4 regions of the Shewanella indica genome follow, and region 1 is predicted to be linked to each of the others. Evidence: predicted binding sites of a transcription regulator. Region 1 holds the regulator's gene; each other region holds the start of a gene.
What was found. The regulator sigma-54, encoded in region 1, starts transcription at its own class of promoters, with help from an activator protein. The targets are predictions, from matches to a motif close to GTTGGCACGNNNNTNGNNT.

Region 2: the regulator sigma-54 is predicted to act here: its motif matches at 3,008-3,026, upstream of SIL79_RS00975 (YggN family protein).
Region 3: the regulator sigma-54 is predicted to act here: its motif matches at 2,590-2,608, upstream of SIL79_RS12125 (DUF3192 domain-containing protein).
Region 4: the regulator sigma-54 is predicted to act here: its motif matches at 2,103-2,121, upstream of glnK (P-II family nitrogen regulator).

The regions. Positions count from the first base shown of each region.
Region 1 is NZ_JAWXXR010000001.1:927,521-932,040, forward strand. Features, by position in the region: gene lptC (LPS export ABC transporter periplasmic protein LptC) at 1-557, shown strand, start outside; gene lptA (lipopolysaccharide transport periplasmic protein LptA) at 544-1,077, shown strand; gene lptB (LPS export ABC transporter ATP-binding protein) at 1,074-1,802, shown strand; gene SIL79_RS04280 (RNA polymerase factor sigma-54) at 1,898-3,361, shown strand; gene hpf (ribosome hibernation promoting factor) at 3,393-3,680, shown strand; gene ptsN (PTS IIA-like nitrogen regulatory protein PtsN) at 3,683-4,126, shown strand; gene rapZ (RNase adapter RapZ) at 4,123-4,520, shown strand, end outside.
Region 2 is NZ_JAWXXR010000001.1:211,833-216,352, forward strand. Features, by position in the region: gene SIL79_RS00965 (DUF885 domain-containing protein) at 1-437, shown strand, start outside; gene SIL79_RS00970 (LysR family transcriptional regulator) at 879-1,826, opposite strand; gene SIL79_RS00975 (YggN family protein) at 2,142-2,945, opposite strand.
Region 3 is NZ_JAWXXR010000001.1:2,695,891-2,700,410, reverse strand. Features, by position in the region: gene SIL79_RS12145 (hypothetical protein) at 76-222, opposite strand; gene SIL79_RS12140 (DUF962 domain-containing protein) at 614-919, opposite strand; gene SIL79_RS12135 (GNAT family N-acetyltransferase) at 932-1,582, opposite strand; gene SIL79_RS12130 (DUF2789 domain-containing protein) at 1,917-2,147, shown strand; gene SIL79_RS12125 (DUF3192 domain-containing protein) at 2,164-2,535, opposite strand; gene SIL79_RS12120 (hypothetical protein) at 2,696-3,034, shown strand; gene SIL79_RS12115 (Zn-ribbon-containing protein) at 3,034-3,807, shown strand; gene syd (SecY-interacting protein) at 3,866-4,507, opposite strand.
Region 4 is NZ_JAWXXR010000001.1:2,439,939-2,444,458, reverse strand. Features, by position in the region: gene SIL79_RS11000 (hypothetical protein) at 1-165, opposite strand, end outside; gene SIL79_RS10995 (ammonium transporter) at 456-1,706, opposite strand; gene glnK (P-II family nitrogen regulator) at 1,717-2,055, opposite strand; gene SIL79_RS10985 (hydrolase) at 2,357-2,899, shown strand; partial or broken gene SIL79_RS10980 (ammonia-forming cytochrome c nitrite reductase subunit c552) at 2,993-3,856, opposite strand; gene SIL79_RS10975 (ISL3 family transposase) at 3,916-4,520, opposite strand, start outside.

The DNA of each region.
Region 1 (4,520 bases):
ATAGGGTCACTCTGGCCATTATTTTGTTTTTCTCCACTGCACTTATCCTTTACTGGCAGGTGCAGAACAAGCGCAACGCCCAACAGAGCGAGGCGCCGGTGGATGTTGTGCGGCCGGACTTTGTCGCCGATGACCTGCGCTCAGTCAACTTTGACGAGCAGGGCAATGTCGCCAGCAGGGTCGCGGCGGCGCACATGGAACACTATGAAGCCAATGAGAAGACCTTCTTCAACCAACCGGTTTATCTGGTCTATCCGGACAAGGGCGAAGCGCAGTGGCGCCTGTCTGCCAACGAGGGCAGGCTCAATCGCAAGAGTAACCGAGTGGTACTTGAAAATAATGTTATCATCGACGCCATTAGCCCCAATGAACCGATCCAGAGCCTGAAAACCAGTTATGTGGAGCTGGATCTGGACACCATGATCATGACCTCAGATCGCGAGATCCTGATCGAAGGCAGAGACTTTAATATCAAGGGATCCGGCCTGTATGCCGATCTCAACGCTCAGCAAGTAAAGCTGACCAGTCAGGTGAAAGGAACCTATGAAACCAAGTAAGCTTTTTATCGGTGCCCTCTTGTGCATCACAAGCCTGTCGGCAGTGGCCATTGAAGAAGATCTGCTGCAAAAAGTCGAGATCAGCGCCGCCAATCAGTTTGCCGATATCAAAAACAAGCGCGTGGTATACGGCGGGCCTGTCACAGTCACCCAGGGCAGTTTGAAGCTGCTGGCCGATGAACTCACGGCTTACACTGAGGACAAGAGTGGCGAGCGGATCCTGGTGGCCAAGGGCTCACCTGCCACCTATACCCAGAAGCTGGAAGATGGCCGTCAGGCCAGTGCCAAGGCCAAAGAGATCCACTACAACATAGACAGCCGCATCATGACCTTGATAGGCCAAGCCAAAGTGGAACAGGACGGCAGCGAAGTAACCGCCGAGAAGATAGTCTACGACATCAACAAGCAGCAGCTGGAAGCGGAAAGCAGCGGCAAAGGCCAAGATAGGGTAACCACTGTTATCCAGCCGGAAAACTATCAGGATCTCAATAAGAAAGAACAGCAGCAGGAGCCGCAATGACCAGCACCCTGACGGCACAAAACCTGGCAAAGAGTTACAAGAAGCGCAACGTAGTCAAAGATGTCAGCCTATCGGTCAATACCGGCCAGATCGTGGGGCTGCTGGGCCCCAACGGGGCGGGCAAGACGACTACCTTCTATATGGTGGTTGGCCTGGTGCAGAGTGACAAGGGCCGTATTTTCATTGACGACGACGAGCTGACCTTGGATCCCATGCACCTGCGTGCCCGTAAAGGCATAGGCTATCTGCCACAGGAAGCCAGTATTTTCCGCAAGCTGTCGGTACATGACAACATCATGGCCGTACTGCAAACCCGCAAAGAGCTCAACAGCGACGAGCGCGAGGAACAACTCGAACAGTTGCTGGAAGAATTCCACATTACCCACATACGTGACAGCCTGGGGATGTCCCTCTCCGGCGGTGAACGCCGCCGGGTGGAAATCGCCCGGGCATTGGCCGCCAATCCACAGTTCATTCTGCTGGATGAGCCGTTCGCCGGTGTGGATCCCATCTCAGTTATCGATATCAAGAAAATCATCGAACAGCTTAAGTCCCGCGGTTTGGGGGTGCTGATCACAGACCACAATGTTCGCGAAACGCTCGACGTTTGTGAGCGAGCCTACATTGTCAGCCATGGGCAGTTGATTGCCGAGGGCACACCCGCTGAAATCTTGGACAACCAGCAAGTGCGTGCTGTGTACTTAGGCGAACAATTCAGGCTATAGTTAGGATCATGTCATCCGGCGGCAATTCCGGGTATTATAGTTTGTTATTATTGAATTTTTTCCTTGAAAAATAACGAGTAGGGATTAGCGGTATAATGAAAGCGTCACTCCAGCTCAAATTGGGTCAACAGTTGACCATGACACCTCAGTTGCAGCAGGCAATTCGCCTGCTGCAACTGTCGTCCCTTGAGCTGCAGCAGGAAATCCAGGAAGCCTTGGAAGCCAACCCTCTGTTGGAGATGGCCGAGGACAACCAGGATGACGCTATCGACGACAACCACAAGGAAAACGACGCCGGCGAATTGAGCGTCAAGCAGGAAGATGGTTCCACGGTAGAAACCTCAGAGGCATTGAACAATGAGTCTATGCCGGATGAATTGCCTATGGATACCACCTGGGATGAAGTCTTTACCGCCGCCAGCGCCTCAGGGCCGGCTATGGGCCGTGAAGATGACATGCCCTTCCAGGGTGAAACCAGCGAAGGTCTCTATGAACACCTGGAATGGCAAAAGAACCTGACCCCGTTTTCCGATACCGACGACGCCATTGCCACCGCCATCATAGATGCCATTGACGAGCAGGGCTATCTAACCCAGAGCACTGAGGAGATCCTCGAAGCCATGGGCAACCCTGAGATTGAGCTCGATGAAGTCGAGGCGGTACTCAAGCGGATCCAGCACTTCGATCCCATCGGCATCGCCTCCAGAGATCTGCGCGAATGCCTGCTGATCCAATTGCAACAGTTCAACGCCGACACCCCGCATCTGGCCGACGCCCGCTTGTTGATTGACGAACATCTGGATCTCATCGCTACCCGCGACTTTCGCACCCTAATGCGTAAGACCAAGCTCAAGGAAGATCAACTGCGTGACGCCATCAACCTTATTCAGAGCCTCAATCCCCGCCCCGGTTTGCTGGTGCAGCCGATGGACGAGGAATATGTGATCCCGGATGTCAGCGTCTGGAAGAAGAGCGGCCGCTGGGTAGTGGAGCTCAATCCGGACTGTATGCCCAAACTCGGGATCAACCAACAGTATGCTGCCATGGCCCGTAGCGCCCGCAGCCAATCAGACAGCCAGTTTATTCGTGGTCATCTTCAGGAAGCCAAATGGTTTATCAAGAGCCTGGAGAGCCGCAACGACACCCTGCTCAAGGTGGCCAACTGCATAGTGCAGTTCCAGCAGGGATTTTTTGAATATGGTGAAGAGGCCATGAAACCCATGGTACTCAACGATATTGCCGAGGCGGTCGAGATGCATGAATCGACCATCTCCAGGGTCACCACTCAAAAGTATATGCATACCCCGAGGGGAATATTTGAATTGAAGTACTTCTTCTCCAGCCATGTCGGTACCGAAGATGGCGGAGAATGCTCTTCCACGGCGATCAGGGCTTTTATCAAGAAGCTCGTGGCAGCGGAAAACCAGAAGAAACCTTTGAGCGACAGCAAGATGGCACAACTTCTGGCAGAACAGGGAATCAACGTTGCAAGACGCACCATAGCCAAGTATCGCGAGGCTATGATGATACCACCGTCGAACCAGCGTAAGAGTTTATAAATCCACAGTTGGAAATTGGAGGAATCTTTCTATGCAAATCAACCTGACAGGACATCATATCGAGATCACCGACTCACTGCGTGACTATGTGGAAAGTAAGTTTTCGAAACTTGAACGCCATTTCGAACAGATCAATAATGTGCACGTTGTGCTCAATGTACAAAAACTGCAACAGATTGCCGAAGCCAAGATCAACCTCACAGGCGGCGAAGTCTATGCAACTTCTGAACATGCCGACATGTATGCCGCCATCGACGTTCTGATTGATAAATTGGATCGTCAGGTCATTAAACATAAAGAAAAGCTGACAAAACACTAACGATGGAACTGAGTACCATCCTGCGGCCGGAGTGCACTACCTGTGCCACTCCGGGCAGTAAGAAAAAGGTACTGGAGCTAATTAGCGATCTCGCCAGCGCCCAGTACCCCACCCTTTCCTCTCAAGCGATTTTTGAAAGCCTTTTGGCCCGCGAAAAGATGGGGAGCACAGGTATAGGTAATGGTATTGCGATTCCGCATGGCCGGCTGCCTGATATCACAGAGCCGATTGCCGTGCTGGTCAAATGCGAAGAGCCTATCGCCTTCGATGCCATAGACAACCAACCGGTGGACATACTGTTCGCCCTTCTGGTTCCCGCAGATCAATGCCAACAACATCTGAGTACCCTGTCTGCCATGGCTGAAAAGCTCAGCGACAAAGCAATACTCAAGCAGTTGCGTAAATCCCGCGATGAAACAGAACTCTATCAGGTGATCACAGGATGAAACTCGCTATAGTCTCAGGCCGCTCCGGTTCCGGAAAATCCGTTGCCCTCAGGGTACTCGAAGACCTGGGTTACTACTGTGTGGATAATCTGCCCCTGCCCATGATAGGCAGCCTGCTGGAAAACCTCCGAGGCAGCAATGATCTGGTCGCCATCAGCATAGATGTGCGCAACATGCCGGATCAGGAAAAAGTGCTGGAAAAACAGTTGGCGGCACTGCCGGAAAACACCCAACTGACCAGCTTCTTCCTCAACGCTTCCGATAAAGTACTCCTTAAACGCTACAGCGAAACCCGCAGATTACACCCCCTATCCAAGAGCACTGTCTCGCTGCAAGATGCCATCAAGCACGAAGGTAAGTTGCTGGAGCCTATGTCGAAACTGGTGGATCACTA
Region 2 (4,520 bases), 720 kb from region 1:
CGGCTTATATCGAGGGCTGGGGCCTTTACAGTGAGTACTTCCCCAAGGAGATGGGGCTTTACAGCGATCCCTACTCAGACTTTGGCAGATTAGCGATGGAGCTATGGCGCTCCTGCCGTTTGGTGGTAGATACCGGGATCCATGCCAAGAAATGGACTCGAGAGCAAGCCATAGCCTATTACATGGATAACACTCCCAATGCCGAATCTGACGCAGTAAAAATGTTTGAGCGGCACATAGTTATGCCCTCGCAGGCAACCGCTTACAAGGTGGGGATGAACAAGATACTTGCGCTTAGAGCCTACGCCAAGGAGGCGCTGGGTGAGCGTTTCGACATTCGCGCCTTCCACACTCTGGTCTTGAAAAACGGCCCCTTGCCGCTGAATGTACTGGAGCAGGAGGTAAAAGACTGGGTAGCCGCGCAAAGCCAAGCTTGAAACTGAATCAACTGCCTCTCCCATGAGCGGCTTTTTATGCGCTTGATTCCGTCCTGAAAACAGGCATAAAAATACCCCGGCCACCTGGGCCGGGGTAAACCAAAATCAGGATGATGGTTTTAAGGCCGACATTGTTTTAGTTCGAAAACCTGGGTCGGCATTGATAAGGGCTTAACACTCTGTGTTGAACCAAGCAGTCTACAGCAGGAGGGGTCAGTCCCGCGGCACACCCGTATGTTGGTTCCACCCGAATCAACTGCAACCATTGTATTGATTTCAGAACAGACTGCAACTGGGTTATTAAAAATCTTTAAAGCCCATCAAATAATAAAGCGGTTGAATAAACCAATAAAACCCTAACATCCATATGATATATAAACAAAAAACACCCAAGCGGAACTTGAGTGTTTTTCATTGTTCTATTATAAGAACGATATTTCTTTATTTTTCCTGGCGTTGGGCAAACAGATCTGCATATTTTTTGTCCCAATAAGGTGGCGTACCTATATGATCCTTGATGAACTCGATAAAGGCACTCACCTTGGGGGCCAAGTGTTTACGTCTTGGATAAACAGCCTGCAGCGGCAGATGATGAGTCAGTTGCCAATCGGGAAGCAGAGGAACCAGAGTACCTTTTTCTATTTCATCTTCCAGCAGATAACTGGCGAGATAAACCACCCCAAGCCCACTGACAGCGGCAGACTTAAGCGCCGGCGCATTGTCGACTCTGAAATTACCCGAAACCCCTATCTCACAGTAATCATCGCCCTTCTTGAATTGCCAAACGCTGTGCTCATGCCATTCACCGTGGTAAACCAAACAGTTGTGCTCCACCAGCTGCTCCGGACGGGCCGGCATACCGTGAGCTGCAACATACCCGGGGGATGCCACCAGCAGGAACTGACACTTCATCAGCGGGCGGGCCACCATTCCCAGAGGCAGTTGCTCTGACATGGTCAGCAGCAGATCCAGGCCTTCACTGACCACATCAACCTTATGGTCCAACAGGCTCACCTGCAGCTCGAGATCCGGATGACGGGTCATAAACTCGGGCAGTGCCGGAATAATATGCATGGTGCCGAATGACTGGGAGATACCTACCTTGAGCACGCCTCGGGTGGCATCATTAAGGTTGTGCACACTGGCCACCGCCTGATCCGCATCCCGGAGCAGTTCTTCCCCTTGCACATACAGCAGATTACCGGCTTCGGTGAGGCTTAAGCTACGGGTCGTTCGCTGGATCAACTGGATCCCGAGTTTATGTTCAAGATCGGCAACCTGGGTACTGACCTTGGATTTGGATATTCCAAGCCTGCGCGCCGCTGCACTGAAGCTGCCGGCACGGGCGACATGAGTGAAAATAGCGATAGGTTCTAACAGTTCTAACATGAAAGTCGCCTTAAGCCGTTTACAACACTGGTAAAAGCTTTCCTGGAAAAGCGACGGGCCTCACCGTCAAGACCCCAAAATGGGGTGTGGGCTGCCGGGTTTTGGAAAGCGCACTGGGTAGAGTCACTGAGTCCTGACTTGGGTGTCAGTTTTATTATTTTTGCGAAGTATACCAATTCTTTGTTATTGACTCTAACCCAAGGATAGCTTTGAGCCAAAAAAACCGCCGCAGTGATGGCATAATCAACAGACAACCAATAAAAAACCCCTGTATCAAGGGAGGGGAAGATACAGGGGGAATCACCAGCTTAAATCTTATTGCTGCAGTTCAACCTTGCCGGACAGTACCTGGAATTCGCCCAGCTCAGGGATCTGCTTGCGTAACTTGTCTTCCAGCACCAGCAAACGTTGGAAGTTGTCGCAAAGCGCGTCGGCTCTCTGCTCCATCTCCTGGGCACGAGACTCCATTTGCACTTCAATATCCTTGCCCATCTTTTCCATCTTCTGGCTGAAGGCATTGATCTTCTCATCAAAGGTTTCGCCCTCACCTGACATCATGGCGCTGCCCATAGCCATAATTAAACTGCCTAGCGACTGCTGCACCAGTTGCTCTATCTCTTTGGAAAACTCATCACCAAAGGCGTTTTCCAACGACTCTTCAGTGGCCCCGAGGAAGTACTGGTCACCATTGCGATGAGCCACTTCATAGACTCTCTGTTGCAGACTGCCCATAGTTTCATCCAACTTGGCAGCGGCGGCATCCCCCAAGAGTGGTGTCAGGGCCATGCTCAGGGCCTCGCTCGCCATGGTGACGGCATCTTCCACCAAAGAGATGACTTCGGGTAACTGCTGAGCCATGGCATCCGAGTACTCGTTGACAAGCTTGCTCTGCTCGGCATTCAAGACCACTTCTTCACCTTCCACATAGAGGCGGCCCGGCTCAATTCGATAGTGTTCTTTCCCTTGATTACTGACACTCAGCTTCTTGGGTTCCAGTGAGATGTCGTAGTTGAGCGACATCTCGCATTGCTCATCTCTTGGCTCAAAGTTGATCGCCATAGCAGGCGCCGCCGCAAACAGTGCACACACCAAAGATATTCCACCAATCGCTTGTTTCATTCTGTCTTCCCTCTCGTTTTAATCTGCCGAGTAAACTTGATTACCGCTTATGGCTCAGAATAAAGCAGACTTTGTGCCAAAGTTATAATTAACTGATATTAAAAGAATTAATATCAAGAAAGGCAGCAAAATATGAAAATCCACCATCTACGAGTGGCAAATTTTGCCAACTTGTAGCCGTTATGATGAATAAGACACAAGAAACCAAAGAAAGGTTTAACAGGGAATACTCAGGATGGCCTAGACAGTTCCTTTTCTTCACTGCATTCGGGATTAAAAGCCATGATAGCCGCTGTGCCAGCAGCTTAAAGTCGTGGAGCAAGTGCATCCATGCACAAGGGCCAGTTCGCCCCTTCGAACCAATTGGCAACAATGCCAGCGACGGCTCCAAAGGGGACCTGGTGCAACTCTTCCCACACAGAGTTGTTTTGAGCTGCAGACATACGCCTATTTTCCAGGCACAGGCGGAACTGTGACCGTCGAAAACAGGGCCGAATTTTGTTCCAGACAAATGTCGGCATACACTCCATCCATGGAGATAAGGGACGTATTAACGCCGAGTCACAGGATCGCCTGTGCGAAAGGCGCACCGCAGGTGATGGGCTGCAACTTAGATTACAGCTAACACCAAGTTTATTGGTGAGATTTGGTTCAAAGCCATGATAGCCCCTGTGCCAGCGGCCTAAAGTCGTGGAGCTTCGAGCGGGGTCGGTGTAATTCTGTGAGAATGGAGTAGCTTGAAACATCTGAAGTGTCCGCAGACATACACCTCATTTTCAGGCACAGGCGGAACTGTGACCTTCCGAGCCAGGGATGGCGAGGCAGAGCTTACAGGGATGTACTTGCAGCGAGTCACAGGATCGCCTGTGCGAAAGCGCACCGCAGGTGATGGGCTGCAACTTAGCTGGCAGCTAAAACCAGGTTTATTGGTGGGATTTGGTTCAAAGCCTGATAGCCGCTGTGCCAGCGGCCTAAAGTCGTGGAGCAAATGCATCCATGCACAAGGGCCAGCTCGTCATCCATGACTCGCGCTCGAAAGCATGTTGCTACGCAACTCTCGCCAAACCACACCGGGCAAGAGGCTTTGCTTGTCCAAAGCCCCTTGCATCCCCAAGGACACCCCGACGTAGCCGAAATCCCCGCTGGCTTATGAAACAAACTGGCTACACTCAGGACTCGCCAAATGCATCCATGCATAACGGCCAGCTCGCCTTCCTTGGCTCGCGCTCATGAACTTGTCGCTTCGCAACATTCGCCTTGCTCGACCTTCGAGCCTCGACATCCCTGTCTCGGCTACGCCAATTTGCAACAACGCCAGCGGCGGCTCCGAAGGGGAGTCGGTGCAATTCTGTAAGAGCTAACTTGTTTGAAGCGACCTATATGCCCGCAGACATACACCTCATTTTCAGGCACAGGCGGAACTGTGACCTTCCGAGCCAGGGATGGCGAGGTAGAGCTTACAGGGACGTACTTGCAGCGAGTCACAGGATCGCCTGTGCATAAGCCTGCGGCAGGCAATGAGCAACATCCGTTGCCGGAAGTTCGGCCAATACGAGCTTAGATACTTTTAGCTGG
Region 3 (4,520 bases), 1.8 Mb from region 1:
TTAACCCAAAGGCTGGCATCCCTGAGCCTGTCCTCTACTTCATCCTGAACACTTTCCTTAGCAGACCTTCCTGTCTCAAATGGCCTTTCCTGGCGCGGCAATTTCCTTATTACCGGAAAAAATCTCCTGTGGATCCATCCTGGTGTCTGCTTTCCCTGCGAGCCGTTTCCTTGGCTTTAACTTCCCTGCAATGGTTTCAAGACGTCCTGTCTTGATTGTCATCCATGATTGAAATCCATTTATCAGGCTTCCTTGCAGCTCATCCTTGAATAGGCCTTTCCAAAACGTATCATCCTGACACTTGCCCTTCCTTGGCTGCCAACTTAAACTCCTTGGCGTTGCTTTCCTTGCTGCTCCCTCTTCCTTGGAAGCTCTGTCAAAGCATCCTGCCCTGACCACAACTTAAGTGTACCCAAGGACCCCTCTTTGAGATGGTCGATTTTAGAACAGGCTGGGAATGACGAATATTCAGCAGTCACTAATACAAGTCTAATCTATTGTTTATTAAAAATATTTAATTATTCGCCAGTAAGAACAGCCAATAAGGCTTATGTTTATCGCACAGCTTTGTGAGACATGTCTCACATTAGTACTGGTAAATAACCAAAAACACTCAGAAACGACGTTTGCCACTGACAAACTGGGCCAACATGACCCAGTCAGCCATCAAGCTATAGACTGGGTATTGAAAGGTCGCCGGCTTATTGTGTTCAAAACCAAAGTGACCAATCCAAGCAAAGCCATAACCCACCACAGGCAGAGCCAAAAGCCATACAAATTGTCCACTAAGCAAGCTGAATAACAGAATAAGTAATACCAGGGTCGAACCTAAATAATGCAAACCTCGGCATACGGGATCGGAATGCTGCGACAGGTAGAAAGGATAAAACTCAGCAAAACTCTTGTACTTTTGCTCCATGCTTAACTCCTGTTATTGGTAAACGTCATCATCAGTGTGACTGTGGTAAAAGAGCAATTCTCCTGTTAACAACCCTATATTGAGCTCAACCACAGGTACAAAGCCTTGCTCTCGAAACAGATGAGAATGACCATCCTCGGTCACAAAGACCCCAACTCCTTCCAGCTCCGGCTGCTCATCACACCAACCCAATACCGCCTGGACGAGCAACTTGCCATACCCCTTGTGTTGCTCGGTTAACGCTACTGCGATAAATTGAATAACGCCGTACTCTGTCGCCGGCAGGTGCTCCAGAATTGAATTTTCCTTCTGCATCAACTTCTGCGTCGCCTGCCAGCCCGTCCCCAGCAGCATTTTCAAACGCCAATGCCAATAGCGCCCTTCGCCTTGGGGAAGTGATGAGGTAACCACGCAGGCAACCCCAATCAAGCGCTCAGCGTCGAACAAACCAATAAGGGGCTGCTCCTGTTGCCAAAGTTCATTGAGCTCTTCACGAATTGCGGCCCTGAGCTTTTGTTCATATTCGGCGGCATTGGCAGCCGGCAAGGTCTGCAGAAAAAACGCATCATCGTGATAGGCGTTATAAAGAATTGATGCGGCCAAGCGTAAATCTTCTGCCGTCAGGTAAACGGCACGCAGGGAATCAGAAGTCTGAGTTTCCATTTGTTGTTGTCCTTGTCAGCCAAAAGGGCACTTTCCAATTTAACAATATTGGATCAGAGTACAACATCTTGCTTACCAACTATCACCACAGTTTCTGCCGGCAGCGTATCTATTCAAATTATAGATGGGATTAACTAAGCTCTTGACCTACAACCTTGCATCCAAGCCTTTAGGCGCTCCTGGTGCACAAGCGCCCCCTCCTCAATTTAAAGAAATGGATCTGCTGTTCAATTGATATAAGCTAAGGAAGCAATAATACTTACTTTTTTTATGAAGGCTTGTTCGCCCATCACTCATCACTTGGCAATATGCCGGGATTTCAGGAGGTCAGAATATGGATACCACCCACACAGACTTGGCCCATTTGTTTGAGCAATTGGGACTCCCCAGCGGCAGCAAGGCGATAGAAGGCTTTATCGACGCACATTCTATCCCCGAGGGAGTCAAACTGGTGGATGCACCATTCTGGAATGAAGCGCAACGCACTTTTTTAACAGAGGCTCTGGCCGAAGACGCCCAATGGTCAGATACCATAGATCATTTGGACGCCCAGCTCAGGCGTTGATTGAAATGAGTTTGAATTACAGCTGCGCGTAAGCCTTATCGCCCCAGCCTATCAGCTGTTGATCGCGAAACACCAAGGGGGTGCACTCATCCTTGGTGGTCTTGCCATCACTGTGTCTGTGGCGGGTACGATAAAAGAGCACCTGTACTTGCTGCTCATTGGAGAGAAAGGCTTCATTAAAGTCGGCCTGCCCCATGAGCTGCTGCACCTGTTGCTGATCCATCCCCAGGTTCAACTTGGCCAGTTGTTGCTGATTTTGCTGTTGTTGTAATTGCCAGGATTCCTTTTCATCCCAGTTGGCTTCGTGATCACCGACATTGACCACACAAGCACTAAGCCCTAAGCTTGCAATCCCCACTAGTGGCAGTAATAACTTATTCATTGTCATTCCTTGTTATATTTATCAAATGTTGACTTTTGTTAAGCAAATGCAGCAAACGCAATGCAACATGTGGGCCAATAAATAATTCAATAAATATCAAAAAGATAAAAACAAACGCCAGCTGCACTATGTAGCTATTGGCGAAAATGTGAGGTTTTTTACCAAGATGTCCACTCCACTGGAACAGGTCATGGCCGCAGCTGCGGCAGTAGCCCAAAGCGGCCATACTCCCTCTCTGGCATTGATTAAGGCAAGACTCGGCAATAAGTTACCAATGCCCGTGCTGGTTGAAGGACTGCTACGCTTCAAGTCCCTGCCTGAGAGTGAACGGGAAAAAATATCTCAAAGCCAACCTCAACAGGATGAAACTGCACCACAGCAAGCAGTGCCCACAGTAGAAGTTCTTCAGCAGGAAATCAGCTGGCTACGCCAGGAACAACAACAACTGAAACAAGAATTCGCGGACTTGCAACAAAGGCTCGCCAAGCTTGAGGAGCAGCAATAATGTTTGTCTGCGAACTCAGGTTTGAATGCTTTGCCAACACCACGATCAGCGCCGCAGAAAAAGCCATCAACACCCTGCTTGAAGCCTGGCGAGCCAATGGTCAGGTATTGGGGAGGGAATTTGCGGTGGCCTTTAGAGACGGGGAGTTCAGAGTCAGGCTGCTGCTGCCGGAAGAAACCAGTCTGGCCAACAGGCATAACAGTCCCTGGGCCAAACAGGCGTTGCAACAGTTAACCGAGGCCAAATTGCTGGCCCCCAAGGAAAAGTTCATAGGTCAGGATATCAATTCCGAGGTCAGCACCCTGGAGCCCCCAAGTTGGCAGCTGCTTTATACCAGCTATGTGCATATGTGCTCGCCACTGCGCAGCGGCGATAACTTGCTACCCATTCCCCTCTACCGTATTCCCGCGACCTTCAACGGCGATCACAAGCGGGTGATCCGTTGGCAAACCGAGTGGCAAGCCTGTGATGAACTGCAGATGGCCGCAGCAACCAAGGCCGAATTTGCCGCCCTCGAGGAGCTTTCCAGCCCGGACAGCGATCTGTTTCGCCGCGGCTGGGATTTGCGTGGCCGTATCGAATATTTGACCAAAATTCCTACCTATTACTACCTTTACCGGGTCGGGGGAGAGCGTAAGCAAGCCGAATTAACTCGTCCCTGCCCCCGCTGCGGCAACCCGGATTGGCGCCAACCCAGCCCGTTACTGGATCTATTTCATTTCCGCTGTGACAACTGCCGGATAGTTTCCAACCTCTCCTGGGATCATCAATAGCCTAGGTTCATCAATAACAGTGTTCATCAATCAATAGTGACTGTGGCAACCCCGACTGTCAGCGGCGGGAAAACAGGTGTTGCCACATAAGCTTCATTCGCGCCCAGAGACCGGGATGGTCGACATCCGCCATGGCCGGCTCCACTGGCTCGACCGCCGGCGCCACTCTGGGGCGCAGCATAACAAGAAACTCTTCCAGGCTGTCTGCCAGCTTCTTTGAGGGAAGCTCACCCGGGACCTCTCGCCAGACAGCACCGGTTTCATTATCCACGCAGATCATCTCATCACCTTGCCCCAATAGACCGATAAACCAGGTCGGTGGCTGTTTGAGCTTGCGTTTCATCATCAAATGCCCAATCAGATTCTGCTGCAGAAACTCAAAATCATCCTGACTCCAGGGCTGCAATAGTTCCCCTTCGCCGAAATCGGCTTCAAACAACAGATGCGCGGCAAAAAACTGTCCATAAAACTCGTCGATATCGGCATGCAGCGGCAACTCCAGCGCATGACTGACATTGGCAAAACTGCCTGGCTGTTCACGGCGAATAGTCTGCCACAGTAGTGGATCTTCGCCATCCTCCTGCAGCAAGCAGGGCGAGGCTTCTCCCCTGGCATAATATCTGGGGCCTTCCCCCAGACTCGACTGGTAACTTTGATGATAACGGCTGAGAAATTGCTCCAACGCCTGGGCACAAGACACTTATCGCACTTCC
Region 4 (4,520 bases), 1.5 Mb from region 1:
CTCATGCTGACGCAGTAATTCATCCCTGACGGCAAAGGCATCGAAGGGCTCACTGGCATCACGAACCACCACTTGACCTGCCTCGGCATTGCCAAGCCACAGCAAGGTAACTAACAAAGCGCCGAAAAAAGTACCGGTCAGCTTCATTACACTGAGAGTCTTCATCGCCATCCCCTTAGGCTCCAGGCTGTTTCTGCTTTCAGTCTGCCCCCAAGAGCGTCTGTCATCAAGCGCCATAGCCGCAAAATACGCTTTTCCTGGCCGACTCCCGCCAAGCCAGGTAACAACAAGGCCGGTAACCCCAAAGCCAGCTCTAACCAAAAGCCATCTCACAAGAGATGGCTTAAAGGTGAAGGAAGCCTGCTTGATCTCTCAAGAACACTCATGGCTTATCAGCTGGCATTCTTGACTTATCAATTGGCGTTCTTGACTTATCAATTGGCGTTCTTGGCCTCTCAGTTGGCGTTCTTGACAGTTACAAACTCAGGATAGGCATCGATACCACAGTCCGACGCGTCCATACCGTTGTACTCTTCCTCTTCGGTCACCCGGATCCCCATGGTCACTTTCAAGGCGCCCCACACCAGCAATGACGCCAGGAACACCCAGGCAGAGATCACCGCAGCGCCAAACAGCTGCCCTGTCACACTGGCATCGGCATTGGACAGAGGCACCATCATCAAACCGAAGAAACCGGCGACCCCGTGCACCGAGATAGCCCCGACAGGATCGTCTATCTTGATGCGGTCAAAGCCCACAATGGAGAACACCACCAAACCGCCGGCTACCAGGCCTATCACACCCGCCATCGGCAGCGAGGGCGACAAGGGATCGGCCGTGATAGCCACCAAACCAGCCAAAGTACCATTGAGTATCATGGTCAAGTCGGCCTTGCCCCACACCATCTTACAGACGATCAGTGCAGATACCGCACCGAAGGCCGCCGCCGAATTGGTGTTAACGAAGACTTTGGCCACAGCGCTGGCATTTTCGGCATCAGAGACCAGTAACTGAGAACCACCGTTGAAACCAAACCAGCCCATCCAGAGGATAAAAGTCCCCAGGGTTGCCAGCGGCAGGTTGGAACCCGGGATAGGGTTAACCTGGCCATTGGCGCCATATTTCCCTTTGCGGGCTCCCAGCAGCAAGACACCGGCCAAGGCCGCGGCCGCACCGGCCATATGCACTATGCCGCTACCGGCAAAGTCGACAAAGCCGGCTTCGGAAAGGAAACCACCGCCCCAGGTCCAGTAACCTTCCACCGGATAGATGACTGCCGTCATTACCAGGCTGAATGCCAGGAAAGCCCACAGGCGCATGCGCTCGGCCACGGCGCCGGAAACAATCGACATGGCTGTAGCCACAAATACCACCTGGAAGAAGAAATCAGACTCCAGCGCATGGTCGGCGTCGGCGGCTTGAGCTCCTATCAAGGTGCTGATGCTCGGCAGCCAGCCACCTTCGACATTATCCACATACATGATGTTGTAACCCACAATCAGGTAGGTGATACAGGCAATTGAATAGAGACAGATGTTTTTGGTGAGTATCTCTGTGGTATTTTTGGAACGCACCAACCCGGCCTCCAGCATGGCGAAACCCGCCGCCATCCACATCACCAGCGCGCCGGAGATCAGAAAGTAAAAGGTGTCCAGCGCAAAACGCAGCTCTGTGACCGTAGTACCCAATTTGCTCAGTTCTTCCATCTTCTCCCCCTTACAGCGCTTCTGTGTCTGTTTCGCCCGTACGAATACGGATAACCTGTTCCAGATCTGTCACAAAGATCTTGCCGTCACCTATCTTGCCGGTATGAGCGGCATTGGTGATGACCTCCAGCAGGTGCTCAAGATTCTCCGCCTTAGTGGCTATCTCGAGCTTAACCTTGGGCAGAAAGTCCACCTGATACTCGGCTCCCCGATAGAGCTCTGTATGTCCTTTTTGCCGACCAAAACCTTTAACTTCGGTAACCGTCATCCCCTCAATGCCTATGCCCGCAATCGCTTCGCGGACATCATCGAGCTTGAACGGCTTAATGATTGCGCTGACTAATTTCATCCAGACCTCCAGAATCGCCTTGCTGTATTGGTGTTATGCCAAAAGCAATTCAAACATTAGGCCAAAATGTTAATTTTTTGTTTTATAAAGAGTTAGTTTTTACGGACCCGGTTGAGAGCTGCAGATATGCACCAATTAAGTGCAAGCAAGGCTCAGGCGCACAAAAAAAGCGCAATCATCTACGACCTAAGGCCTATTGGCTTAAGCCCTGTCCTGTCGTTAACTGAATGTCCTTAGGTTTACTGAAGCAAAAGCAGGGCTCGTTTACACCTGTCCTAAGGCCAACCAGAAGGAGAACAAGATGTTAAAAGCGGAAGAATGTGTGCTGGTCATAGTGGATGTTCAGGGTAAACTGGCGCAGATAATGGACAAGAGTGAACAGCTGCATCAGCAACTGGCCATGCTGATAGAAGGCACAGCCTTGTTTGATATCCCGGTGCTCTGGCTGGAACAGTTGCCGCAGAAGCTCGGCCCCACTACAGAGTCACTGGCCGCCCTGCTATCCAAAACCACATCGCCGATTGCCAAGCATCACTTCAGTGGCTGGCACTGCCCGGCGTTCCGTGAGGCACTGTTGAGCGCGGGCCGCAAACAGGTACTGCTGGCCGGGATAGAGACACATGTCTGTGTCTATCAAACCTGTGGTGACCTTATCGAGCAGGGTTTCGATGTGCACTTGATAGCCGATGCCGTCAGCTCCCGCAGTGAAAGCAACAAACGCTTGGGAATAGAGATGATGAAGCAGCAGGGAGCCAGGCTCAACAACAGCGAATCTTTACTGTTTGAACTGCAACATCAGGCAGAAGGTGAACGCTTCAAGGCTCTGCTTAAGCTGATCAAATAGGTCTGTAATCCCTCACGGGCTACCACTGATTTCTTGTAAGATAAAAAAATCCCCGCGGTGCGGGGATTTTTCATTTACGAGTGTTAACGACTGTTACTTGTAGGTCGCTTCACGCTTCTTGGCTTCAGCATCCCACTTGGGCAGAACATTTTTCTTGAAGTCTTCCTTGTCGGAAACCATCTTCTTCATGTCCATACCCAGAGCGGCCTGAGCCTTGGCCTTGGTGGAGATATCAGGCAGAGCGACAGGATCAACGATACCTTTCTTGGCCAGCAACTGCGCCAGTTTCACCCGGGCGTTGGCAGCCTTGTCAACCGCAGTACCCAGTACCCGCAGCGCTTCATCAGGAGCGTGAGCCGCGACACCGTGAGAGGCGATAGCATAATCCCAGCGCCATTGAGCATGACGGATATCAGTCAGGATTGGCTTCATTTCGACTTCAGTCGCACCGGCTTTCCAGGCGGCAGCAGCTTCGAAGTGCGCCTTGACGATTTGATCTTCAGCCTTCAACTTCAGCTCATTAACCTTGGCTTTACGCTCGGCAGTCAGATTCTCCATAAACTCTTTGCTCTGAGTGTGGCACTGAGCACAGGTTTCTTCGAAGCGGTCGAAAGGATTACCCACTTTGTGATCGGTGAACTTACGCCCCTTGTCGTTGGTTACTTTCGGCATGTGACAGTCAACACAAGTCACGTTGTTCTTACCGTGTACCCCCAACTGCCAAGTTTCATAGCCTGGGTGCTGTGCCTTCAACATAGGTGTCTTGGACAAGGCGTGAGTCCAGTCAGCAAACTCAATGGCATCGTAGTAGGCTTCCATGGATTCCACTGTAGTACCTTGATCCCATGGGAACTTAACAAAGCCCTTACGGCCTTCCACTTTCTCAAAGTAGTATTCTACGTGACACTGACCACAAACCATGGATTGCTTGTCTTTACGGGAGGCCTTATCAAATGGTGGGTATACGGATTTAATGGTTGATGGGGCACCTTTACCCCACCAACCTGATACCACCCTCAGATGGTTGATAGATCGACCCCGTAGTTGAGTTCCTCTGCGAAGTCCGGCAGTCCGTAACCGATGCTTTTCTTGTAGAACGGAGAGACCTTCGCAGTCGGGGCCTTCTTCTTGTGCTTCGTGGTGTAGAGCATTCGTGCCCGCATCACTTCGAAGGAGTAACCACGCCCTTCACGGTTCTTGTCCTTGGCCAGTCGGTTGATGGACTCCGTGTAAGCGTTGGTGACGGGGATGTCCGTCTCGAAGTAGGTCATGATCTCTTCGCGCCAGTTGCCCACCGCCCTGACCAGATCGCTCCAGACTTCCTTCTGGCCGTTCGGAATAGTAGCTATCCAGTCGTCCAGGGCGGCTTCTGCCTGGGGTCGTGTGGTGGCGTCCCAGATGCCGTAGAAGCGTTCCTTGTGCTCGTAGGCGGCCAGCAGTTGCGGGAATGCTCCCGTCCAGGTCTCCATGATGAGGCGTTCCCGGTCTGAGACTTCGTGAGCGCGTTTCAGCAGGATTTTCCGGTCTCCCTTGAGGGTTCGGCTTTGGGAAGGCTTCAGCTCCTTCCTGAGACCCTTGCGTACCTTCTCCAAGGCATCGTTGGCCATACGCACCACATGGA